2 regions of the Pseudomonas sp. GGS8 genome follow, and region 2 is predicted to be linked to the other one. Evidence: riboswitches for the same ligand, from Rfam matches in the RefSeq annotation. Region 2 holds a riboswitch; the other holds the start of a gene.
The links. Region 2 has a riboswitch for cobalamin ahead of cobO (cob(I)yrinic acid a,c-diamide adenosyltransferase). Riboswitches for the same ligand answer to the same signal wherever they lie in the genome.
Positions count from the first base shown of each region.

Region 1: linked by a shared signal. The riboswitch ahead of cobW (cobalamin biosynthesis protein CobW) and the one ahead of cobO (cob(I)yrinic acid a,c-diamide adenosyltransferase) in region 2 are both predicted to bind cobalamin.

Region 1 covers NZ_JALJWF010000001.1:4,627,810-4,632,220, forward strand. Annotated here, with positions in the region: gene cobM (precorrin-4 C(11)-methyltransferase) at 1-285, opposite strand, end outside; gene J3D54_RS20845 (cobalamin biosynthesis protein) at 368-781, opposite strand; gene J3D54_RS20850 (CbtA family protein) at 778-1,482, opposite strand; gene J3D54_RS20855 (CbtB-domain containing protein) at 1,494-1,685, opposite strand; cobalamin riboswitch at 1,807-2,035, opposite strand; cobalamin riboswitch at 2,252-2,466, shown strand; gene cobW (cobalamin biosynthesis protein CobW) at 2,568-3,635, shown strand; gene cobN (cobaltochelatase subunit CobN) at 3,639-4,411, shown strand, end outside.
Region 2 covers NZ_JALJWF010000001.1:3,734,003-3,738,413, forward strand. Annotated here, with positions in the region: gene J3D54_RS16905 (sorbosone dehydrogenase family protein) at 1-892, opposite strand, end outside; gene J3D54_RS16910 (hypothetical protein) at 961-1,545, opposite strand; cobalamin riboswitch at 1,700-1,935, shown strand; gene cobO (cob(I)yrinic acid a,c-diamide adenosyltransferase) at 2,016-2,627, shown strand; gene J3D54_RS16920 (cobyrinate a,c-diamide synthase) at 2,624-4,024, shown strand; gene bluB (5,6-dimethylbenzimidazole synthase) at 4,021-4,411, shown strand, end outside.

The DNA of each region.
Region 1 (4,411 bases), 890 kb from region 2:
GTAGCGAATCTGCTCGCCAATCGCGCCATACAGGCTCGGATCACCGGAATGCACCCGAGCCACGTCCTGGCCGTTGGCGTGAGCGGTTTTGATCAGCTCGACGATCTGTTCCAGATGCAGTTCGGCGCTGTTGACCACCCGTTCGGCCCGGTGGCCTTCCAGCACGGCGGCGGGGACCAAGGAGCCGGCATAGATGATGACCGGGCAGCTACGAATCAGCCGCTGGCCTTTGACGGTGATCAGTTCCGGGTCGCCGGGGCCGGCGCCAATGAAGTAGACGGTCATCGTCGTTTCCTGTCAGAAATAGGGCTTGGGCATGCTCCAGATGAAGAATGCTCATGATCGAGGGCGGGGATTATCGGGGATTTTACGCGGCGCTGGCCAATGCCAGGGTGGCCTGGGCGTATTTTTGTCGTGGAATCAGCAACTTTGGCGGTGCCTGAGCCAATTGTTCGGCCAGGGCCAGCGCGGCACTTTCGGCCACGCCGTAGCAGCCGGTGCGTTCGAACGCGATGTCCGAGTGGTGGCTGAGTTGCGGTTCATAACCGGCCAATTGTTCGCTGCTGAAATACATCAACGGCAATGCCAGCTGTTCGGCCAGTTGAATCAGGCCAGGTTCATCGCGCTTCAGGTCGATACTGGCCAGGGCCTTGATCTCACGAAGCTCGATTTGATGGGCCTGTAACGCCTGATCGAGCAGCGCCCGCAGCGTGCTGACGGGGCAGCCGCGCTGGCAGCCCAGGCCGACCACCAGGGTCGGCGCTGCGCTGACGTCAGTCATGCGCTGTAATGGCCATCGCTTTTACGGCGGAACAACCAGGCGCTGATCAGGCCCAGGGCCAGCCAGAACGCCACGTTGGTCAGCTGCGAAGCGATTTTGAATTGCGCTTCCAGGGCTTCCGGCGCCAGCATCGAATGGACTTCCGGTTGCGGTGCGCCGATCACATGCGGCACGGCCAGGATCGCCACGCCGAGAGCTTTCATCAGCCAGTGACGGCTGAATACGATCAGCGCGATACCGACCGCTGTAGACGCGGCAGTGCCGATCCACCAGATTTGCCGTTGCGCCAGATCAGCCGCGGCAGTGCCCGGCAGCTCAGGCGGCAGGCCGAGAGTCGGTGCCAGCACGAACGTCGCATAACCGGCCAGGCCCCAGAGCAGGCCCTGAGAGGTTTTGGTCGGTGCACGCAAGGTGTAGAGACCGGCGAGCATCAAGGCGAAACCGACGGCCACCACCAGGTTACCGCCGGTAGTGGACAGCACGCGCTGCCAGCCGTCTTCCGGTTCCCAGGCTTCGGCGTCGTGGGTGTGAGCGACGGCACCGGCGGCGTGTTCGTGGACTTCAACAGCGGCCGGCTCGGATTTTTCGTAGGTTTCGGCCTGCAGAATCAGCGGGGCGACCCAGAAGCTTTGCAGCAGGGTCAATAGCAGCGCGGCCAGCAGCCCGGTGAAACCTGCGGTTTGCGCAATACGCTTGATCATGTCAGCAGGTCTCAATGGCACGGAAAGGCAGAGCTGTGACGGGTGTCGTGCGCGGCGTTGTGTACCGCTTCGATGTGCGAGAAACCGGCGAAATACACAAGGCACGCGCCAAGGATCGACGCACACACGGCGGCGGTCAGGCGTTGAGTCAGGGTTGTGGTGGTGCTGGCCGTTGCGTGGCCGGTGCTGCTGATGATCGACATGGCGCTTCCCTCTGGTCTGTCAGCGGGTGAATAGAGCGCATGAAAACCTCCGCACGCCAAGGGCTCGCAGAGATTTCGAACAGCGCCCGCCCACCGCGGGTTTGTTATTCAGTGAACGTAAAAGTCACTTTGTGTTGCGGGCCGGTCTCCGGGCTCGCGAGGGGCAGGGCTAACGCCTGAACCTGCAAGCATCACCTTCCCATGCCGTATGACCGACACAGTGGATCTGACGCTTCACTCGCTTACCGTTGCGGGGGCAGCACCGGACTGACATGGCTTTAGAGTAAAGCACATGATTCACCGGTTTCCCGTTTCACCCTGTGAAGGGCACCCGTAACAAGGCGTGTAGGAGAGCATGGGCGGGGGCGGGGAGTCAATTGGCAAGGGTTCTCAACTCTGTGGCGAGGGGGCTTGCCCGCGTTGGGCAGCGAAGCGGCCCCCTGTATTCTTTCAGGCATACCCCGCAAGCAGGTCTTGCGACGGCTTCGCCGCCGAACGGGGGCAAGCCCCCTCGCCACGGGTGATCGCATTCTCCGACAAGACATTGACCCGCCCCCACACGATGCGTAGCCTTGCGCTTTCGAGGTTCTTCGGCGTTTGCCGGAGCTAAGAAGGGAACGCGGTCGATGCCGCGGCTGCCCCCGCAACTGTGAACGGTGATGTTCGCTGCCACGCCACTGCAAGCCCGTGCAACGGGTTCGCGGGAAGGCGCAGCGAATGCCAGGCTGACCCGCCCGGCACACCGTCAGCCAGGAGACCTGCCTCGACACAGATTCTCACTTTCAACCGGGCGGGGTGATCCGGTGGCGAACTCTTCAGGCACGCGCCCCCGCGTTGCCGGTTGTCGTCCCGTATGCCCGCCACCTTGCCAAAGGGCATCCGATGAAAACACTGGCCAAACTCCCCGTCACCATCGTTACCGGCTTCCTCGGTTCGGGCAAAACCACCTTGCTGCGGCACATGCTCGACAACGCCCAGGGCCGTCGCATCGCGGTGATCGTCAACGAGTTCGGCGAGCTGGGCATCGACGGTGAGATCCTCAAGCAATGCTCCATCGGCTGCACGGAAGAAGAGGCCAGCGGTCGCGTCTACGAATTGGCCAACGGCTGCCTGTGCTGCACCGTTCAGGAAGAATTCTTCCCGGTGATGCGCGAGTTGGTTGCTCGTCGCGGCGACCTCGACCACATCCTCATCGAAACCTCGGGCCTGGCCCTGCCAAAGCCTTTGGTCCAAGCCTTCCAATGGCCGGAAATCCGTAGCGCCTGCACCGTTGACGCGGTGATCACCGTGGTCGATAGCCCGGCCGTCGCTGCCGGCACCTTCGCCGCGTTCCCGGATCAAGTGGACGCCCAGCGCAAACTCGACCCGAACCTGGACCACGAATCGCCGCTGCACGAGCTGTTCGCCGACCAACTGGCCAGCGCCGACCTGGTGATTCTCAACAAGGCTGACCTGATCAGCGCCGAAGACCTGGCCCGCGTGCGCCTGGAAGTCGCCGAAGAGCTGCCGCCGGCGGTGAAAGTCATCGAAGCCAGCAGCGGTCGCTTGCCATTGGACGTACTGATCGGCCTCGGCGCCGGTTCCGAAGAACACATCGACAGCCGCCACAGCCATCACGATCATCACCATGAAGGTGAAGACGACCACGATCACGACCATGACGCGTTCGACTCGATCTCGATCGAGCTGCCGCAAGCCGACGAAAGTCTGCTGATGGACGCGCTGACGCAACTGGTGGTCCAGCACGGCATCCTGCGGGTCAAAGGTTTTGCGGCGGTGCCAAACAAGCCGATGCGCCTGTTGATTCAGGGCGTGGGCACGCGTTTCGACAAACACTTCGACCGCCAGTGGGGCGCTGAGGAAGCGCGCAGCACCCGTCTGGTGTTGATCGGTCAGGCGTTGGACGCCGTTCAGCTCGAAGCGCAATTGCGCGCTGCGCTCAGCGTTTAACCCATGCACCTGCTCAGGACCCAGCCCGGCGGTTTCGTGTCGGATGACAACATTGCCGACCTTGGACAAACCCCCGCCGAGCTGGTGATCCTGTGCAGCGGCGATTCCAGCCTGGCGTTGCTCGCCGAGGCGGCGCAACAGCTGCCCGACGATTACCCGAGCCTGCGCCTGGCCAACCCGATGCAGGTGCAGAATCACGCCTCGGTCGATCTTTATGTCGACGAAGTGCTGCGCCACGCCAAGGTGATTCTGATCTCGCTGCACGGCGGCATCGCCTATTGGCGTTACGGCATCGAGCGTCTGGTGGAGCTGTCCCAGCGGGGCGTGCAGCTGATTCTGGTGCCGGGCGACGATCGCCCGGACCCGGAACTCAGCGACCTGAGCACGGTGATTCCCGAAGACCGCGACCGGCTCTGGCAGTTTTTGCGCCAGGGCGGCATGGCCAATGCCCTGGATTTTTTCCGCTGTCTGGCCAATCGCTGGCTGGGTCGCGATTACGCCTGGGCGGAGCCACAAACCCTGCCGCGCACCGCGATCTACCACCCGCAAAAAAGCCCCGCGCAACTGAAGGATTGGCAAGCCGATTGGCAGGTCGATCAGCCGGTGGCGGCGGTGCTGTTTTACCGCTCGCACTTGCAGGCGGCGAACACCGGTTTCATCGATATTTTCTGCCAGCGTTTGCAGGCGGCGGGGCTCAACCCATTGCCGATTGCCGTGGCCAGTCTGAAAGAACCCGGCTGCCTGATGGTGGTCGAGGATTTGCTGGATGAAGTCGA
Region 2 (4,411 bases):
CGTCCTTCACTGAAGTGATGTAGTCCGGCACCAGGTCGCTGCCGATTTCATCCCGCTCGTTGACTGCGGTCCACAGTGCGCCGCTCTGAGGCTCCCAGGCCAGACCGTTTGGATTACGAATCCCCGAGGCGAAGATTCGATGACTGCCGGTGGCGCGATCCACTTCCCAGATCGCCGCGCGACCTTCCTCCTGATCCATGCCGTTTTCACCGACGTTGCTGTTCGAGCCCACGGTGACGTACAGCTTGCTGCCGTCCTTGCTGGCGATGACGTTTTTGGTCCAATGGTGATTCAGTGTGCCGCCCGGCAAATCGACCACTTTGATCGGCTGGGACTTGATCGCCGTCTCGCCGTTTTCATAGTGGAAACGCAGCAAGCGGTCGGTGTCGGCGACGTACAGGTCTTTGCCGACCAGAGTCATGCCGAAGGGCGAGTTGAGGTTTTCCAGAAACACCGTGCGGGTTTCAGTGACGCCGTCGTGGTCCTTGTCCCGCAGCAGGGTGATGCGGTTCGGACTGGGGACGCCGGCCCCGGCACGGCCCATGACTTTGCCCATGATCCAGCCTCGAATGCCTTTGCCGTCGTCGGGTTTGGGTGGCGAGTTGGTTTCGGCCACCAGCACATCGCCGTTGGGCAACACGTAGAGCCAGCGCGGATGATCGAGGCCTTCGGCAAACGCCGCCACCTGAGTCCCTGCTGCTGCGATGGGTTTTTTACCTTGAGGCCAGCCGATCGCCGGGGCAATGTTCACCGTCGGGATCAGGGTTTTGTTCGGTTCCGGCAGCTTGGGCGACGGTCCGGTGCCGTCCGAGACTTGCAGGCTGGAGGTTTCACCGCAGGCGGCGAGCCCTCCGGCGAGCGCGATGATGAAAACGAGCTGGGGTTTGCGCATTACTGATCTTCCCTATGAATGCATTGACGTAATCATAGAGAAGCGTAGGCGCCCGATGGTTCAACCGGTCAGCCGCGGGCTTCCTTGAGCAGTACGGCGATCCCCGGATGGTAGTTGCCGGCTTCATTGCGCAACTTGTGGTAGGCGTAAGGGAAATACCAGGCCACGGCGCAGGTGTGTTCCTTTTGCAGGTCGTCGAGCATGTCCTGGAGTTCTTCCGGGGTGGCGCTGTGCTGGGCTTTTTGTGGGGCGACAAACAGGCAGCCGAGTTTCAGGTCGCTGGCGTAGCTGATGCGCTTCGCGTCGCTGGTGATGTCCGCCAGTGCCTGGGTCAGGTTCAGGTTATTGACCCGCGGCCAGCGCTGGGTGACCTGCAGGTACGCGCGTTCTTCGCGGGTGGCGATAAACAGATCGGCGTGGGCGTTGCGTTCGCCTTCTTCGGTCTGTTTGCGCGTCGGTGTTTGCTGCAGCGTGACCATTTCCGCCATCCAGGCCGCGGCAGAGAGGAGGCCGAGGTTGGCGTTTTCGTCGTACCAGTAAGGCGTATCGTTATCGCCGCGCACGGCGTTGTAGCGGTCGATACAGTCAAACCAGCGTTCCAGCACCGGGCGCAGGAATTCCAGTTTCGGATTGCTGATGATCATGCCTTGCATGTGGCTCACCTTTGTTATTGTGTTGTGAGGTTGTGGCTCTTTGATATCACTGCTGGCAGTGTGGCACAAGATTGGCGTCAGATAATTGATCGACGGCAGTTATTCGCTCAGCGGTGCCCCGGCTTTAATTGACGCTCCACCCCCAACCCTCTAACCTTCGCGGCTTGTTTCAGGTGCTCTGTGACCGTGGTCGACAGAGTGAAACAGGGAAGCCGGTGAGTGGATTTCTTCCAGCGAAGAATGATCACGATCCCGGCGCTGCCCCCGCAACGGTAAATGAGTGAAGACTGCGCCTGATGCCACTGTGTCGATGAACGATGCGGGAAGGCGCGCAGTCGGGCCAATCGCCGCTCATGAGCCCGGAGACCGGCCTGATCCATTCAGCGGCATCACGGTGGGCGATGCCAGGCTTCTTGCCGTCTATTCTTGTGCCTGCCCGCCGTTATCCAGCCTCAACGGAGAGCTCCCCTATGACTGATACCCCTGATCGTGACGAACGCCATCTGGCGCGCATGCTGCGCAAAAAGGCCGTGATCGACGAACGCATCGCCAATTCGCCGAATGAATGCGGCCTGCTGCTGGTGCTGAGTGGCAACGGCAAAGGCAAGAGCAGTTCGGCGTTCGGCATGCTCGCGCGTTCCATGGGCCACGGCATGCAGTGCGGCGTGGTGCAGTTCATCAAGGGGCGCAGCAGCACTGGCGAGGAGCTGTTCTTCCGGCGCTTTCCGGAGCAAGTGCGTTTTCATGTGATGGGCGAGGGCTTCACCTGGGAAACCCAGGACCGCCAGCGTGACATCGCCGCCGCCGAAGCCGCTTGGGCGGTGTCCCGCGAGCTGCTGAGCGATCCGTCGATTGGCCTGGTGGTGCTCGATGAATTGAACATCGCCCTCAAGCACGGTTACCTCGATCTTGATCAGGTGCTCAGTGACTTGCAGGCCCGTCCGCCGATGCAGCATGTGGTGGTCACCGGCCGTGGCGCCAAGCCGGAGATGATCGAACTGGCTGATACCGTCACCGAAATGGGCATGATCAAACACGCCTTCCAGGCCGGGATCAAAGCGCAAAAAGGCGTCGAGTTGTGATTCAACCACGTCATTGCCCGGCGGTACTGATTGCCGCGCCGGCTTCCGGTCAGGGCAAGACCACCGTCACGGCTGCGCTCGCCCGTTTGCATCGCAATCAGGGACGCAAGGTGTGCGTGTTCAAATGCGGCCCGGACTTTCTCGACCCGATGATTCTCGAGCGCGCCAGTGGTGCACCGGTTTATCAACTGGACATGTGGATGGTCGGCGAGCAAGAAAGTCGTCGTCTGTTGTGGGAAGCCGCTGGCGAAGCCGATCTGATTCTCATCGAAGGCGTGATGGGGCTGTTCGACGGTACGCCGTCCAGCGCTGACCTGGCGCGGCATTTCGGTGTGCCGGTGCTCGGCGTGATCGACGGCACTGCGATGGCGCAGACCTTTGGCGCGCTGGCCTTGGGCCTGGCGCGCTATCAGCCGGATTTGCCGTTTGCCGGTGTGTTGGCCAACCGGGTCGGCACCCTGCGTCATGCGCAATTGCTCGAAGGCAGCCTGACAGAAGGCTTGCGCTGGTACGGCGCCTTATCCCGGGAAACCGGCATCGAATTGCCGAGTCGGCATCTCGGCCTGGTGCAGGCCAGCGAGCTGAATGACCTCGATCTGCGCCTCGATGCGGCGGCCGCCTCACTGGCCAGCAGCTGCGACGTGACGTTGCCGCCGGCCGTGGAGTTTGCCGCACCTGAAGTGATCGCCGCCGAACCGTTGCTGGCCGGTGTGCGGATTGCCGTGGCCCGGGACGAAGCCTTCGCGTTTACCTACGGCGCGAGCCTGGATCTGCTGCGAGCCATGGGGGCCGAATTGTCTTTCTTCTCGCCGATTCGCGACAGCGAGTTGCCGGAGGCAGACAGCCTTTATCTGCCGGGCGGTTACCCCGAATTGCACCATGTGGCGTTGTCACAAAACACACCGATGTTAAATGCCATCCGCGCTCACCACTCGGCGGGCAAACCGTTGCTGGCCGAGTGTGGCGGCATGTTGTACCTGCTGGACTCGTTGACCGATGTCGAGGGTACTCGCGCTGAGCTGGTTGGCTTGCTGACCGGTGATGCGGTGATGCAGAAGCGTCTGGCGGCGTTGGCCTTGCAGGCGGTGGAACTGCCCGAAGGTTTGCTGCGCGGGCACACCTATCACCACTCGTTGACCAGCACCGAGCTTGAGCCGATTGCGCGTGGTCTGAGCCCCAATGGCGGGCGAGGGGCGGAGGCGGTTTATCGTGAGGGGCGGATGACGGCCTCTTATGTGCACTTTTATTTTCCGTCCAATCCGGCGGCGATTGCTGCGTTGTTGGCGCCTGATCGTGAGGCCGCCATCGCGAGCAGCCTCGCTCCCACAGTTGACCGCGTTTTGTCGGGCAACACTCCATCTAATGTGGGAGCGAGCCTGCTCGCGAAGAGGCCATGACGGACAACACATTTTCCGAAGCCGAACGCGAAGCTGTTTATCGCGCAATTGCAGAGCGCCGTGACATGCGCCACTTCAGCGGCGGAACGGTCGAGCCCGAGTTACTGAGGCGCCTGCTCGAAGCCGCGCACCAGGCGCCGAGCGTCGGCCTGATGCAGCCCTGGCGGTTTATCCGCATCAGCGACCGGGCGCTGCGCGGCAAGATCCAGCAACTGGTGGAAGAGGAACGCATCCGCACCGCTGAAGCCCTCGGCGAGCGCTCCGACGAATTCATGAAGCTCAAGGTCGAAGGCATCCAAGACTGCGCCGAAGTGCTGGTCGCCGCACTGATGGACGATCGCGAACGGCATATCTTCGGCCGTCGTACGTTGCCGGAAATGGACATGG